DNA from 3 places in the Paenibacillus sp. F4 genome. Region 1 is predicted to be linked to each of the others. Evidence: a T-box and tRNA genes for the amino acid it is inferred to sense, from the RefSeq annotation. Region 1 holds a T-box; the other regions hold tRNA genes.
What was found. A T-box is a leader RNA that pairs with one kind of tRNA and senses whether it is charged. The one in region 1 lies ahead of leuS (leucine--tRNA ligase), so its partner is inferred to be a tRNA-Leu.
Positions count from the first base shown of each region.

Region 2: it has a tRNA-Leu gene. The T-box ahead of leuS (leucine--tRNA ligase) is inferred to sense a tRNA for this amino acid. The anticodon was not compared.
Region 3: it has a tRNA-Leu gene. The T-box ahead of leuS (leucine--tRNA ligase) is inferred to sense a tRNA for this amino acid. The anticodon was not compared.

Region 1 covers NZ_POVS01000017.1:452,138-457,786, forward strand. The annotation lists gene yqeK (bis(5'-nucleosyl)-tetraphosphatase (symmetrical) YqeK) at 1-401, shown strand, start outside; gene rsfS (ribosome silencing factor) at 398-745, shown strand; gene C1T21_RS20755 (CvfB family protein) at 742-1,650, shown strand; gene C1T21_RS20760 (class I SAM-dependent DNA methyltransferase) at 1,654-2,427, shown strand; gene C1T21_RS20765 (tautomerase family protein) at 2,500-2,889, opposite strand; T-box leader at 3,074-3,331, shown strand; gene leuS (leucine--tRNA ligase) at 3,393-5,649, shown strand, end outside.
Region 2 covers NZ_POVS01000009.1:531,326-536,974, reverse strand. The annotation lists gene C1T21_RS09520 (hypothetical protein) at 1-318, shown strand, start outside; gene C1T21_RS09515 (GNAT family N-acetyltransferase) at 389-895, shown strand; gene C1T21_RS09510 (N-acetyltransferase) at 1,005-1,439, opposite strand; tRNA gene C1T21_RS09505 (tRNA-Leu) at 1,833-1,917, shown strand; gene C1T21_RS09500 (NAD(P)H-dependent oxidoreductase) at 2,058-2,588, opposite strand; gene C1T21_RS09495 (winged helix-turn-helix transcriptional regulator) at 2,788-3,144, shown strand; gene fabV (enoyl-ACP reductase FabV) at 3,361-4,524, shown strand; gene C1T21_RS09485 (hypothetical protein) at 4,657-4,860, opposite strand; gene C1T21_RS09480 (sn-glycerol-1-phosphate dehydrogenase) at 5,029-5,649, shown strand, end outside.
Region 3 covers NZ_POVS01000009.1:440,602-446,250, forward strand. The annotation lists gene C1T21_RS08990 (N-acetylmuramoyl-L-alanine amidase) at 1-533, shown strand, start outside; gene C1T21_RS08995 (divergent polysaccharide deacetylase family protein) at 508-1,443, opposite strand; gene msrA (peptide-methionine (S)-S-oxide reductase MsrA) at 1,569-2,081, opposite strand; tRNA gene C1T21_RS09005 (tRNA-Leu) at 2,361-2,445, opposite strand; gene C1T21_RS09010 (YhjD family protein) at 2,668-3,204, shown strand; gene C1T21_RS09015 (carboxymuconolactone decarboxylase family protein) at 3,347-3,676, opposite strand; gene C1T21_RS09020 (hypothetical protein) at 3,794-4,015, opposite strand; gene C1T21_RS09025 (hypothetical protein) at 4,156-4,500, opposite strand; gene C1T21_RS09030 (xanthine phosphoribosyltransferase) at 4,602-5,174, opposite strand; gene C1T21_RS09035 (DedA family protein) at 5,259-5,649, opposite strand, start outside.

The DNA.
Region 1 (5,649 bases):
TGATTCGCAGTCATCCCGAATGTGATCAGGAGCTTTTGGAACATGACAAGCAGCTCTGGCATTCAGAGGTGGGATACTGCGTTGCAGCAAGAGATTACGGAGTGGATGATCCGGAAATAAGGAATGCGATCCGCTGGCATACGTCAGGACGCGTAGGTATGAGCCTGCTGGACAAAGTCGTGTGTCTCGCTGATTACATCGAACCGGGACGGGATTTTCCGGGGGTTGAGCATATCCGTAAACAGGCAAAGAAAAGCTTGGAGCAGGGCCTTATCGCTGGATTTGACTCCACGATTTCATTGTTGCTGGAAAAGAAAAAGGTTATTTTTCCACTGACAGTCTTGTCACGTAATGACTTGATTCAACAACTAAAACAGAGAAAAACGGAGGTTCATGAATGACCCTAACTAATGAGCAATTAATGCAAACAGCGGTTGATGCTGCAAATGATAAAAAGGCAATGAATATTGTCGCACTGGATTTGCGGGGAATATCACTAGTAGCTGATTATTTTGTCATCTGCCACGGTAATTCGGATACACAGGTACAGGCGATTGCAACAGAAATTCGCAAACGCGCTCATGATGAAGGCGTAACCATCAAAGGAATCGAAGGAATGGATTCCGCCCGTTGGGTTCTAATGGATTTGGGGGATGTCGTAGTGCATGTCTTCCATCGCGACGAGCGCGAATACTATAACATTGAACGACTCTGGTCGGATGCTAAGGTTGTGGAAAAGGTATGAGTTTGATCGCCGGTACTTATGTCACCATTATGGTGGATCGTGAGGTATCTCCTTTCGGCTACTTTCTCACTGTTGGTGAGCAGGATGTGCTGCTGCATTATACGGAGCTGACACGTGAAATTGAAGTTGGTGAACGGTTGGAGGTATTTATTTTTCACGATACAGAGGACCGCTTGGCCGCAACCATGAAAAAGCCGTTCTTGTCGTTGGGCGAAATGGCAAAGCTTGAGGTGGCCGATGTGCATCCGCGTTTGGGTTGTTTCCTAGAGATGGGATTGGGTCGTCAGCTTTTGCTGCCGATTCGTGAGTTGCCAGAAAACCGAGATTTACATCCTCGGGTGGGCGACTACGTATATGCCATTATGGAGCATGACAAGCAAGGTAGACTGCGGGCTAAGCTGGCAGGGGAACAGGAGCTTGCTCCGTTGTGCTTTCACGCCCCTGATTCGTGGCTGAATACGTGGGTGCAGGCGACTGTGTACAAGCCGCTTCAAATGGGCACATTCGTTCTGGTGGACGGAGGTGTGCTTGGTTTTGGTGCGATTGGGATGATTCACTCCTCGGAACGCAACCGGATGCTTCGCTTGGGCGAAGAGGTTAAGGTACGGGTCACACTTGTTCGCGAAGACGGTCGGGTCAATCTGGCGATGTCGCCACGCAAGGAAGTAGGCCGTGATGAGGATGCGGATCGATTGATTGCTTTTCTGAAGGAGCGTCCGGGTGGCGGCATGCCTTACTCCGACGCAACGCCGCCGGATATTATCAAGCAACGGTTTGGTATCAGTAAATCCGCCTTCAAGCGTGCGATGGGCAAGCTGATGAAGGAAGGAATGGTTACACAAAAGGAAAACTGGACCTACCTGGTGGAGAAAATGCCGAAACCGAAGGACGGGAATGGGGAATAAAAAATGGCTTCTTACCGGAAGTTTGCCTATGTGTATGATGAGCTGATGCAGGACATGCCGTACCCGGACTGGTTACGCTTTGCACGGCAGGCTTGGGATCAGTACGGTATGCCACATACGGTGGCTGAGCTGGGCTGTGGAACGGGTTCGATTACGATTCCCCTAGTTAACTCGGGCTTCGAAGTGTCTGGAATCGACTTATCCTCTGACATGCTGGCAGTAGCCCGTCGCAAAATGGAAACCACTCCCCAGGGACAGCGATTGTTTCGTGAGGGAAGCGTTCGCTGGATACAGCAGGATATGAGAGAATGGATTTTACCCGAGCCTGTGGATTCTGTAATTTCTTTTTGCGATTGTCTGAATTACTTGTTGGAGGAAGAAGATATAATTTCTACTTTTCGTAGAACGCATGCTGGTCTGAAGCCTGGCGGAACCTTCTTGTTCGATGTACATCATCCCCAGACGTTTTTACGTTATGATGAAGAGCAACCATTCGTACTGGATGATCGCTCTATCTCGTATATCTGGACATGTGCGTTGGACACTCCCCGTTGTGAAATTGAGCATCATCTTAGTATCTTTGCGAAAGCAGAACATGAAGGACGCGATCTGTATCAGCGTTTCGAGGAAATTCATGTACAGCGTGCCTATGATCCAGACTGGATGAAGGCAGAATTGTCCAAAGCGGGTTTTCGTGATGTGAAGGTATATGCGGATTTTGAATGGGTAGAAGCAGAAGATGACGCGGCGAGACTGTTTTATGTTGCTGTAAAATAGTGAAGACTCATTGAGCAAATTTAGGAAAAGAAAGACGCTTTTCATGATGACATGAAGGGCGTCTTTTTGCACTCATATATTCACTTTATAGTTCAACTGAAGCTCATCACCCGGTACACCCCGGATGCCCCAGTTCTGTTTGGGCGTTTCAAATATAGTAATCTCAAGATCCTGTGGAGCAATGCCAAAATAGTCCGTAATTCGTTGGAATAACAGGTTAATGAGTTGCTTCTTAGCTTCTGTCGTTCTGCCTTCAAAGATACTGATTTCAATAATGGTGTACGCCTCAGAGCGACCATCGGCATATATAAAGTCTTCCTGATCCATAGGAAAAAAACGATGAAACCTCTTGTCTGGAGGGTATTTGAATGCATCCACCACAGCAGAATGAATCACCTCTGAAAGTTGCTTTTTGATTGGATTTAGAGCTTCTTTTATTCCGAAAATTTTAATCTGTGCCATGTCTCAGCTCACCTTTCTTATCTCAACTCAACTCAATTTGCATCAATTTAATTCGAAGTTATTATAAAACATTCGTATGCATGTGTCATGAACAATTAGTATGAAGAGGGTCTTTAACACCAAAGATAGTCCTTATTTGACTTTTTTCGCGGTTTTCAATATAATAGTGCCATTATTAACGGTTAAACAATCGCTGATGAGGAATAGTAGCTTTGTCTGGACATGTAGAGAGCCGGCGGGTGGTGCAAGCCGGTTGACAGCGCAAAGTGAACTCGCCTCGGAGATATGCGTCCAACGCAGGAACGCCCTATACAGGTGCTTGTATCCTGTTATTAACCCGCATCGGATCACCTCCGTTATCAGGTGCAAAGGGAGTAGAACGCGAAGAACGCTTTCTGCTAACTAGGGTGGTACCACGGGAATATAACCTCTCGTCCCTAGCGCTGACACGCTACGGGATGCAGAGGTTTTTTTGTTGCATACCGTTTGAGGAGGAAAAGACAATGACAGACACACAGCCGAAGCACGGCTATCAACCGCAAAGTATTGAACCAAAATGGCAGAAATATTGGGATGAGAACAAGACGTTCCGCACCGGGGAAGAGCCGGGCAAACCGAAGTTTTATGCTTTGGATATGTTTCCGTACCCATCTGGAGCCGGCCTGCATGTAGGCCACCCAGAGGGCTACACAGCTACGGATATTGTTTCACGTTATAAAAGAATGCGCGGCTACAACGTACTGCATCCGATGGGTTGGGACGCCTTCGGTCTGCCTGCCGAGCAGCATGCGCTGGATACAGGGGAGCACCCACGCGAAATTACGGTGAAAAACGTAAATAACTTCCGCCGTCAAATCAAATCGCTCGGCTTCTCCTACGACTGGGATCGTGAAATCAGCACGACGGATCCTGATTATTACAAATGGACACAGTGGATCTTCATCCAGCTGTACAAGCGCGGCCTTGCATATGTAGCTGAAGTACCCGTGAACTGGTGCCCAGCGCTGGGAACAGTGCTGGCGAATGAAGAAGTTATTGACGGTAAGAGTGAGCGTGGCGGTCATCCGGTCGTCCGTAAACCAATGCGTCAATGGATGCTGAAAATTACGGAATACGCGGATCGTCTGCTGGATGATCTGGAGGAACTGGATTGGTCTGAGAGTATTAAGGATATGCAGCGGAACTGGATCGGTAAGTCTACCGGGGCAGAGGTTCGTTTTCCAATTGAAGGCTATGACGAGCAACTCACAGTATTTACAACCCGCCCAGATACACTGTTTGGCGCAAGCTACTGTGTGCTGGCACCAGAGCAGGAATTGGTCGATATTATCACTACGCCTGAGCAAAAGGATGCTGTACAACAGTACCGTGAACAAGCTGCTCGTAAAAGCGATCTGGAGCGTACGGATCTGGCCAAGGATAAAACAGGCGTATTCACAGGAGCTTATGCAGTGAACCCGGTGAACGGCGAAAAGCTGCCGATCTGGATTGCTGACTATGTACTGGCGGGCTACGGAACTGGAGCGATTATGGCTGTACCTGCTCACGATGCGCGTGACTGGGAATTTGCCAAGCAATTCGGATTGAATATCATTGAGGTTGTCCAAGGTGGAGATGTGGCTAATGAGCCATATACTGAGGATGGACCGCACGTCAATTCAGGCCCGCTGAATGGACTTACCAACGAGGAAGCGATTCCGAAGATGATTGAATGGCTGGAAGCCGAGGGCAAAGGACACGGCAAAGTCACCTACCGCCTGCGTGACTGGCTGTTCAGCCGTCAACGCTATTGGGGCGAGCCCATTCCGGTAATTCATCTGGAGGATGGAACGATCAAAACGGTTCCTGAGGACCAACTTCCGCTCGTACTGCCGGAGATGGACAACATCAAGCCTTCAGGTACAGGTGAATCCCCGCTGGCGAACGCAACAGATTGGGTGGAAACCATTGATCCTGAGACAGGTATGAAAGCACGCCGCGAGACGAATACAATGCCGCAATGGGCAGGAAGTTGTTGGTATTACCTGCGCTTTATTGATCCGAAAAATGACAAAGAGCTTGTATCCAAAGAAAAACAGCGTGAATGGATGCCTGTTGATTTGTATATTGGCGGAGCGGAACATGCGGTTCTTCACTTGCTGTATGCCCGTTTCTGGCATAAGGTACTGTATGATATCGGCGTAGTGGAAACGAAAGAGCCTTTTTATAAGCTGGTCAACCAGGGTATGATTTTGGGCAACAACAATGAAAAAATGAGTAAATCACGCGGTAATGTCATTAATCCTGATGATATTGTCAATACGTTTGGCGCCGATACGCTGCGTATTTATGAGATGTTTATGGGGCCGCTGGAAGCGACCAAGCCATGGAATGAGAATGGGGTAGAGGGAGCACATCGTTTTCTGTCCCGCGTATGGCGCCTGTTTGTTTCCGAGGATGGTAGCCTGAACGATAAAATTACAAATGACGGCGGTAGCGATGAGTTCAATCGTACTTGGCATAAAACGCTGAAAAAAGTAACCGAAGATCTGGATGCGCTGCGCTTCAATACAGCGATCAGTCAGCTGATGATCTTCACCAACGATGCATACAAAGCAGACCTTCTGCCGCGTGCAGCAATGGAAAACTTCGTGCAAATGCTGTCGCCGCTTGCACCCCATCTGGCTGAGGAATTGTGGCAGCTGCTGGGGCACAATGATAGCATTACCTACGCGGCTTGGCCTGCTTATGATGAAGCATGGACGGTGGACGCCGAAGTGG
Region 2 (5,649 bases), on a different contig from region 1:
GATTTAAACAACTTGGCTGCGGAAATTTTGGAAATCAAAGATCAAATTCCGGGATGTGTCTTGTTGCTGAGTTTTTACATGGAGATTCGTGAGATTGAGTCACAATGCAGACAGATTGAAAATATACTGACCGAAATTTGGAAACCTGATCTTCGGCCTGTCCAAACGCTGAGTTTTAATTATGAAGAGAAGGTTTCTACATACCAAAACAAGATCGAACTTCGGTTTTCCAGGCAAATTAACGAAGATCAGATGGAGGATATTCCAGAGCTGTTGGAGCATATTTTGCTGACGCTTATAGAATTAAACAAGGTCTAAACGGTTAGGGTCCTAATGGAAATAACATTAGTAGACCAACAAGTTAAGGTTAGAGGGGTTGAAAATATAAATGAATGAACTTGAATTCTCTAGAGTATATGCGATTATGGAGGCTGCTTTTCCTGAAACGGAATGTAGAACATTCGAGTCGCAGAGGGCTCTGCTTCATCATCCGTGTTATCGCTTACTTACCAAAAAGGACGAACAAGGGCAAACAATTGCTTTTTTGGCAGGGTGGGAGTTTACAGATTTTCGGTTTGTAGAGCACATTGCCGTAGATTCGGCTATACGAGGCAGCGGGTTAGGCAAAGAGCTTATGAGCAAGTTTATTTCACAGTCCGGTAAACCAGTAGTACTGGAGGTGGAGCCGCCAGTGGATGAATGGACTCGGAGAAGAATCGGTTTTTATGAGCGTTTGGGGTTTCATATGAACCATTTTGAGTATGTACAGCCCCCATTAAGAGAAGGGCAGGATAATCTGAAGCTTCAAATTATGAGCTATCCTGGTGCGCTGGCTGAACAAGCGTTTGCTCCGTTTAGACAGATTTTATATACCGAGGTTTATGGGCTTAAATGAGAGACTATATAAAGTCAGTTGTATTATATAAAATAAAAGGCTCTGCTTATGCCGTATTTTTACGGGAGCAGAGCCTTTTTCTTTTTAGGGCTGAAGGTGCTTCATTATGTTAGTGTCTTGTCCATATCATGACAAACTCTTTCTCGCCAGTCTCGGAATCTATAGATTCCTCTTGAATGGTAAATCCATTTTTAGTATAAAAGTTAAATGCTTTCGTGTTCGACTGGTATACCTTCAATTGGATCTGATCATATTGCTTCTTGACCCAATCTAGTAGTAACTTGCCATAGCCTTTTCTTTGAAGGTCTATGCGTATAAACAGAGCCGCCAAATACCCATCCACCATGGAAACGAAGCCGCCAATAGTATGATCATCCTGTATGATAGCATAGTTTTGAGCTAGAGGGAGGTAATTGCTCTCCATCTCGGTCACTTGTGATCTCCAATATTGCGGATCAATAAAATGATGGGCTTCTATGGAAGCATCCAGCCAAATGGCTGCCAAATCCTTAAATTCTTCAACATTCACTGGTCTAATAGACATCGTATCGCCTCTTTTCATAGTATGTAATCTATTCCGATAGTTAATGATGAGAAGTATGATGTTGAAATAAAAAAGACCGTCCGTAGACGGTCTTTCTACCCGTGGCGCCTAACTAAAGCTTTGATCCGTATCCCGCGCCTCCGTCAACTCTGTAAATTAGAGAATAACGGACCGGGTAAGGGATACGCTCAACATGTGATTATTGATGTTGACGCACCTCCTTTCCTGATGCTTCCATATTACCATATCTGGTGTGTGATATCCAGTTATTTTCGAATGTTTTCAGGAAAAATTTATAGAGAATATTATATAAAAATAACTTGATTTTATGGTTCATGGGAGATATAATCTTAATTACGATGATTGAAAAACATCGGTATGAATACATAATATGCGGTCGTGGCGGAATTGGCAGACGCGCACGGTTCAGGTCCGTGTGGGCTAACCCCCCGTGGAGGTTCGAGTCCTCTCGACCGCATCTTACCCTAACAATTACAGGTTCTTGGATTGGCTGGATGCCACCAAGAGCCTGTTTTCATATGGTCAAGAAGCTCCGTGTGTTGCTCATCTCCTGGTGAACGGCATTTATGGTCATGTTATCAGAAATAAATAATCATTCTATTTATACTGGAATATATATTTAATATAGTCTTTTGCACTCTGATTAATTTCTTCATCGCTCGCTTGAAATGAGGCTCCGAAGACAGCAAAATAGGGTAATGATATTGCACCAACATGTACTGTGCTGGCTTTAAAAGGTGTTATAACTTCATCTACAGTAAAAGAAACGGAACCAGTAGGTAAATAATTTTCTTTTTTATCGCCAATGGACACTGCTATCCCTAGCTTCTTTCCTTTTAGCTTATTACCTTTTGAACCATAAGCCCATCCATGAGTAAAAACATCATCCAACCACTTTTTTAATAAAGGTGGGTAACTATACCAATATAAAGGGAATTGAAATATTACATTGTTATGTGCTTCAAGTAACTTTTGCTCTTTCAAAACATCAATGCTCCAGTTTGGATACTCTTTATAAATCTCATGAATTGTAATTTCATGGGTATATTGAAGTAATTCTTGTTTCCATCTTTTATTTACTCTAGAATCTTCAATATTCGGATGAGCTAAAATCACAAGAGTTTTCATCATAAATCACCTTTCTTGCGTAACATATTTTGCTTTTTGTAGATACTCATATTATTATTCTGTACGCTTCAAAAAAAGTAAATACACACAATAAAGTAAGATAGTTACTTGAAAGTGTGCATTGGACTTAGAGTGAAGATATGCCATTATAGAAATAATTAGATAAACTTTGTTATTTTAGCGTTGAAGAGGTGGTACTATGAAACAATATAATTTAGGCATAGAAGCAACACTTGAGATCATCGGAGGTAAATGGAAATCATTAATCATATGTTTATTAATGTCTGGTAGAAAAAGGACAAGTGAATTACAGCGTAGTATTCCAGGCATTTCTCAAAAGGTTCTTATACAGCAACTTCGCGAACTTGAAAAGGATGGTATCATAGGCAGGCATGTGTATAATCAAATGCCTCCAAAAGTGGAGTATTATATAACGGAATATGGAATTACAGCAAATGAAATTATTGACTTAATGTGTTCTTGGGGTAGAGCTAATATCAAAATAAGACAACAGCAAGGAGAAGATGTGATGTTGTTAGAAAATGATTCAAAATGAATAGTGGAGTAAAAGAGCGTTGTAGACTGTGATGTTTATGGCGGTTTTCTTTTTTTCGTAGAGTTGCCAGTTTGGGGATATCTGTTGTAGCAGCATACTCCTCAGGTACCTTCAAGTACTATGCTTTGTGTTGAGCCGCAAGCTAGTTTACTATATAGTTATGACTGGACTATTCCATCTATATTAAATCAATGTCTAAGTAGGGGGACCCTTGCAATGATTATTAAACCGAAAATCCGTGGTTTCATATGTACGACTGCGCATCCCGGAGGATGCGCGGCTCATGTCAATCGTCAGATCAACTACATCAAAGACAGCACGTCAATACAAGGAGCTAAAAAGGTACTTGTGATCGGAGCATCTACTGGATATGGGCTGGCTTCTCGTATTGCTGCGAGCTTCGGTCTGGGAGCGGATACCATAGGGGTATCCTATGAACGTCCCGCATCAGAGGGGCGCACGGCTTCAGCAGGCTGGTACAATACGGTAGCCTTTGAAAGAGCGGCCAGAGCAGCTGGCTACATAGCAGAAAGCATTAATGGAGATGCTTTTTCTCATGAAATTAAGCAGGAGACGTTGAAGCTGGTAAAGGAAAAGTTGGGCAAGGTAGACCTGATTGTGTATAGTGTCGCTTCACCACGACGGACACATCCCGATACGGGTGAGACCTTTAATTCCGTTCTCAAGCCTATCGGTCAATCTTTTTCTAATAAAACAGTGAATACCAATACAGGTGTCGTATCAGAAATTACGCTAGAACCGGCTACGCAGGAGGAAATTGAGAACACCATCACGGTAATGGGTGGCGAAGATTGGTCCTTGTGGCTCAAAGCGTTGGAAGAAGCTGATCTGCTGGCTGAAGGGGTAACCACACTGGCTTACTCTTATATTGGTCCCGAAATTACGGAGGCTATCTATCGTAAAGGAACCATTGGCCAAGCTAAAAATGATTTGGAAGCTACAGCACATACTCTAACAAAGCAACTGGAACGTTATCATGGAAAAGCCTACGTTTCTGTGAATAAAGCTTTGGTTACACAATCCAGTTCGGCTATTCCAGTCGTACCATTGTATATTTCTTTGCTGTTTAAGGTCATGAAGGAAAAGGGACTGCACGAGGGATGTATTGAGCAGGCACAACGTCTGTTCGAGACGCTATACAGTGGGTCCACTGTGGAAACGGATGAAGAAGGACGCATCCGTCTGGATAACTGGGAAATGAGAGACGATGTGCAGCAGGCTGTCAAAGCGGCTTGGTCCGAAATCACTACAGAAAATGTATCTGAATTGGGCGATCTCGAACAATACCGTCTGGATTTCCTCCAATTATTTGGATTCGGGTTTGATGAAATTGATTATGAATTAGACGTTAATCCATAGGTTGATACAATTTCGTAAGTAAATATTTGTAAAACAAAAACGGGTACTCTCAAGCGATGCAATTGCTTAAGAGACCCGTTTTTTATGTATATTGGCAAAAAAACAAGTTGCACTCGTTTTCACTAACAGCATTTATCGAGAATTAGACGTGGAAAGCGACTTACGGTGCAGCAAGCGAAAAACGGCAATGGTAATGATAATCCCCACAACGCCAAAGACTGCAACAGAAGTCAGAGCTCGATAGGCTTGCCAGCCGAACAAAAATGCAATACCACTGCCAAACGTTGTACCTGCCAGTAACCCAAGTGCGCAGGCAATATCCGTTCCAAATTTCATAAACATGTTCCTTTCGAATGTATAAATTAAAAAGCAACTTGTACTTTTTCGCTGGACTTGGACACATACTTGTGCGTACAATTAAATAGTAATCGTTTTCAAACTGAATCTATTTATCATTATGGATCATTTTCGTGTAAATTATTCCTTTTTCAGGAGGCTGATGAAATGAATATGAATGAGCAGATCAAGCTGTGGAACGAAGAGGCGCAGGCTAGTAACGCTGATCATCCTCACCGAAAGGTTGAATTGTTTATCGAGGTACGGGATGGAGCACTGGAATCCGTTGTTCCTTATCTGAACCAACAGGATTATCGTCATGTAACTCTGGTAGAAGATGAACATACTTCAGCGGCAGCAGGAAAAAAAGTGGCTGAGCTGATCCGTGAGGCAGGTTTGACAGTTGATGTAGTTAAGTTGCCTCCGAATGCTGTAGGGGATGTCATTGCTGATGAAACTTACATTATGAAGGTGCTGCTGGGTGTGGCGGATAAGAGTCAGGCTGTACTTGCTGTAGGCTCCGGCACGATTCATGATCTGGTTCGCTTCGTGTGCTATAAAATGAATCGTCCGTTCTTGTCAGTACCGACGGCTGCTTCCGTGGATGGTTTTACCTCCGCAGGCGCGCCGCTGATTGTGGACGGCAGCAAGCAGACGTTCCAAGCGGTTCCGCCAGAGGCGATCTTTGCTGATTTGTCCGTGCTGGCGAATGCGCCACAAGCGATGACTGCCGCAGGTTTTGGCGATATGCTCGGTAAGTTTACCTCATTAGCCGACTGGCATGTATCC
Region 3 (5,649 bases), on a different contig from region 1:
GAACAAGTCATAAAGGAATTTTGGAAAAAGATATTAATCTCGCCATTGCTCAAAAGCTGTACTTGATTTTACGCTCCCAGGGATATCCTGCTGTCCTGAATCGGGACAAGGACTACGCACTGAGTGACGACAACCGTTGGCTGCAGTCCAAATCCCGGCACCTTAAAGACCTCGCCCAACGGAAAAGCCTAACAGAACAACTGCCCACCGCTTTGGTTGTAAGCCTGCATGTCAATTGGAACAAACGTGCCGAAAAACGGGGACCCATTGTACTGTATCAGGATGAAGGCAGCAGCTATCTGTTAGCTGAACGGATTCAGCATTCATTAAACCGCTTATTTTGCATGAATAGAAAAACAGTGTACGGAAAGCCCTTTTATCTTTTGAATAAAATTCAGCATCCTGCTGTAATTGTAGAAACTGGATTTATCAGTAACGAACAGGACAGAGCTATGCTTTCCGAGGATCGTGGTCAAAAAAGCGTTGCCGAAGCTATTGCCGAAGGCATTATTGCGCATCTGACGGCATGGTAGTGTTGGTGGCTGGGTCTCCCGTCCATCCCCATACAGCTCGTACCAAATCGCTAATACCCACAAATTTGGCGTGCTCCTTTAGCTTGGGAACCGACGAATGAAGAGCGGAGGATGTGTACATACCAGACACGCCGACGTGCCCAATCGTTACGCAGGTGTTGTGCTCATCCAGCCATTCAACCACTTTTGTAAGTTGGCGATTCACATGGGCGAGGTTATGGACATCATCCAGAAAAACATCATTTCGTACTGGTGGCATTCCCTTTTTAGCGGCAAGCTCAGGGACCACTGACCAATAATTAGTACGGCTATCGACAAAAAATAGTCCATGCTCCTTACAAACATCAAGAACAATGGACATAATGCGCTTATCCGAAGTGACCTTGGAACCCATGTGGTTGTTCATCCCTATCGCATAAGGAACATCCTTAATGGCTGCTGTCACCTTCGCACGTACTTCTTCATCCGTCATATTAGCCTTAATTGCTCCAGGCCCAAGCCATTCGGGCTTCCCCTGCTTTGGCTCCATTGGAAGATGGACGATGACATCATGACCGCGCTTATGCGCTTCCATAGCGTCCTGCTTGGTTGTAGGCAGGAAGGGCATCACAGCAACGGTAATCTTAACGGGTAAATTTAAAATTTGCTCAGTTCCTTTCATATTGTTTCCCAGATCGTCAATAATGACAGCAACCATCCTTTGCGGCTCGTCCTGTTTGTCTATTGCTTCTGCAACACCAGTACTACAGACCATGAATAACATGCATACCGAAATACAGAGTACTATGGTTCTTCGCATTTTGGAGCTTGAATGGAATACAGGTACATAAGCTGGCTCTTTCCGAGCGCGAGATTCCTTTAAAGCCTTTTTTATTATATTTCTCATGTGCAGCTTCCGTCGTGTACTCATTGCGGGTCAGCCTCCTTCTCTGTCCCTTCATTGTGTGAGTAACGTCGTCTAAATATGTATAAGGCAGATCCATGGAATAATCCCTGATCTGCCTTATCGTGCGTAGAAACGTATGTTAAAGCTGCTTACCAGTTCTTATTAATAAATTCATCACGACCTGATTGGGCCCGATCTTCCTTATAGTGCTTCACGTTTTTCTTGTGGTAATCCTGATGATAATCCTCTGCAGGATAAAAAATTGAAGCAGGAAGAATCTCCGTTACAATTGGCTTATCAAAACGTCCACTTTGTGCCAACTGCTCCTTGGACTGTTGTGCAAGCTCACGTTGCTGCTCTGTATGATAAAAAATTGCGGGTTTATACTGTGTACCCCGGTCCTGAAATTGACCTTCCCCGTCGGTAGGATCTGTTTGCGGCCAATATAATTCGAGCAGCTTTTCATAAGGAAACAGCTCAGGCTCAAAAGTAATCTGCACCACCTCGTAGTGACCTGTGTTTCCTGTTTTAACCTGCTCGTAGGTCGGATTGGGAATCGTTCCTCCAGTGTATCCTGACACAATGCCATGAATGCCCGGCTGCTCCTCAAACGGAGTCACCATACACCAGAAGCATCCACCTGCAAACGTTGCTTTCTCCATCGTACATCCAACCTTTCAATAACTTCATCATAAAGTGCGTTATTTTCTATCATATCTTAAAAGATAGCCTTATAAAAAAATTGTTTATGAACTTGAGGATTTTGCAAAAATCCCACCTAAAAGAAATCAAGTAATTTGTCAGAATCCGTTATGGAAATCCATAGTTTGTGTGAAGACAAGAAACGTGTTCAGCTTAAACTATGAGCAAATCCCCGGAAATATAAGAAAAAGGTCTCTAAAACTGCTACAAGAGCAATTCTATAGACCTTTTCTAATGGATGCGGTCGAGAGGACTCGAACCTCCACGGGGGGTTAGCCCACACGGACCTGAACCGTGCGCGTCTGCCAATTCCGCCACGACCGCATATAAGTTGTCGTTTATCCTCAAAAGATCAATCTTTCTTGGCGACAAGATAGATCATACCATGCTCATATCAAGATGTCAAACCTTTTATGTTTGTTAATTTTCTCTTGATAAAAAAGGAATAATAAACTAAAATGGGAACATAGGTTCTAGATAACAAAGGTTCCTTTTCTTCAATCGGTTATGAATTATCTTCACATTTTCCTAAGGCGGTGAATGGTAATGATCTCTTTAGAAACTACTCAGCATGAATGGTCTCTTGTGAAAAGTTATCTGCTCCTTACCTTTATTCAAAAAGTATTTGAGCGGGACAGCCTAATTCTTGAAGAAAGCGGTATGCTGAAAACCCCTGATCTTTATGTCGAATTGGTTAACGCAGGTGTAGATCGTACCGGGATCCTGCTGTCTGAAATAAAACATGAATTTAATAAATATCACATTCATGTTCTGGACATACAACAAAACCACTCCGGCGTTCACGCCACCTATATAAGTAAAGGCAATAAAGAGCAGTTCAGTATGGCAATGCCAGCATTCCGTAAAGAAATGTATGAGCGGATGCGAGCATATTTGGGGCTCTCAACCTCTATGCCCCATACAGCTGCCCTTCCTTTACTTGAGAAACATCGCCCCGAATTATCAAACAATTCAACTTCCAAACCCCTACGCATCGTTGAACGAAGTTTGGTTACATCCTCTTTGGCCTATAAGCGTAAAACGTCTCGCCCTGCTGCTTTTGCCGCAAGCAGAAGAGCATAATCCCCGCACAACAAACATGCAAAAGAAAGGAGCGTCCGCAGACACCAACTGTGCTCGGAAGCTCCTTTCCATAACCATCAGATACCCAAATCGATCTATATTCGCTATGACGAAATATAAGCATATCCATTAATGATTCGCTTTATTGCAACGCCCTCTGTACACGCGTAACCCCTTGACTTAGAGCATGTCCTCCACCTACCGCTGCGGCTACAGCAATGGTCTCCATAATTTCCTGATCACTGGCTCCTTTGGACCGCGCCTCGTCCACGTGATAAAACGTGCATACTTCATTGTTGGCAAATAAGCCAATGCCTAGCGCAATCAGTTGCTTGGTTTTCTCATCTAAGCTGCCGGCTTGAAAGCACTCTCCGGTAAAGCGATGATATGCATGAACTACCTCGGGCAACTGATCTTCCAAATGGCTGATTTGATCCTTGTATGCATGTACTTTTTCGTCCATAACCGTCATTGACACAGCACGTCCTCTCTGTTGGATTTTCCTTCATTACTGTGTCCGATTTAGAGTTTCTGTATGCCTAATGAATCACCCAGTTATTTTTATCCAACACCCATTTGGAGCCCATTCCTAATCCAGATCTATCGGATTATGACGCGGCTCGCTAAACGACTGGTATGTATAGCTGCGATCCAACTTGACCACACGTCGATTCTGGCGGCGAATAAGCACCTGTTCATCATCCCATGCGAGTACAATGCCCACAACATCGTTGGACTCCAATCCATCGCGTACGACACGCACCTTTTCACCGGAGATTCGATAAGCATCCAATTCTTCGTCCATAATCATCCTTGTCCCCTCCTTATCCACTTTTTTAACATAACGATCATGGTTCTATATACATGAAAAAAGTTTAAAAAGAGACCTAAACGAATCATTTAGGTCTCTTTCCTCTTACTACTTATATGGATTGCCAACAGAGCGACAAATTATCCCGACTGATTTACACTGTGATCATGTTCTTTTGTATCGTTCTTCTCGTACCAGAAGTCCAGCACTTGTGCAGACAACACTCGCTGATCTACATACTCCACTTGGTGAGCAGTAAATTCTTCTTTCCAAGAGAAGGACAATTCTTCGCATAGGTTAACCAACGTCAACAACTCAGACCAGGCCACATAGCGTTTATACCAAAAAAACTGAGGATGTTCAATCATATAGGGATACAAATCGTCGAATTCCGTATGCTTACAATCCAAGGCACGCTCAAAGTGTACTTTAGCCGCTGCCAGTTTTTCCAGAAAAAACTGTTCGGTCAATTGTTCTTTCCCCATGTTGCTGCCTCCTCTCCAAAACCTTATCTATATTATAAGCGAAATTGAAGCTCATGCAAAGGTTATTATTAGAAATAAGGATCAGGAGTTTTGAATTGTTACTATTCAGCAAACTCAATCTTGCCGTCAGCTAACGACGAAATTTTGACCAATGACTCTACACGAATACCCTGCTCACGGATGGTTCTCGCTCCGGCCTGAAAGCTTTTTTCCACCGCGACACCAAATCCAACCAACTCCGCTCCAGAGCGTTGAATGATTTTAACCATACCTCGCGCCGCATCACCATTAGCAATAATATCATCAATGAACAGAACACGGTCATCTTCGTGAATAAATTGACGAGACAGCATAATATCCGTAACAATACCTTTTGTAAACGAAGGTACGCGTTCACACAGCGCGTCTGGATCAGCTAATAGGGTCTTTTTACGACGAGCAAATACCAACGGTACACCCAATTCCAATGCTGTCGCAAACCCGATGGCAATGCCTGAGGACTCCACGGTCACTACTCTGGTAATCTTCTCTTCTCGGAAACGTGCTGCAAACTCTCGTCCCATTGCCATTGTCAGTTCTGGATCAACCTGGTGATTAAGCAAACCATCCAGCTTCAGCACCTGATCTGATGCAATCACGCCTTCATTTAAAATTCGTTTCTTTAATACTTCCATTACATGACCTCCCACGGCAATCCTATGCGGTAAAAGTACCATACTTCACCCGCCGCTTTCAAGCTATAGCTGCTTTCCATGCAGTCATGTGACATTTTTTTTACGCTTGTTCCAGAACCATGCGGTGATTCCTCCCACAACGATTATAAGAATAACGACTAGCCCTACCTGATGCGTTACCTTCTCCATTAGCTTCGCCACCTGCTCCCAATGCATGCCCACCGCATGTCCAATCCCCAAAAATGTACCGCACCACAGCAAAGCTCCTGCTGATGCATAACTGATATAGCGAAAAACGCCTAGACGGGTTGTACCTGCTAGATATGAGGATACATGTCTCAAGCCGGGGACAAAATATCCGAACAGGATTCCCCAGGTACCATAGCGCCCAAACCAATTTTCAGAAGAGGCAATCCTAGAAGGCGTAAGCCTCACCCATTTTCCGTATCGATGCAAAAGTGGTTTGCCCAACAGA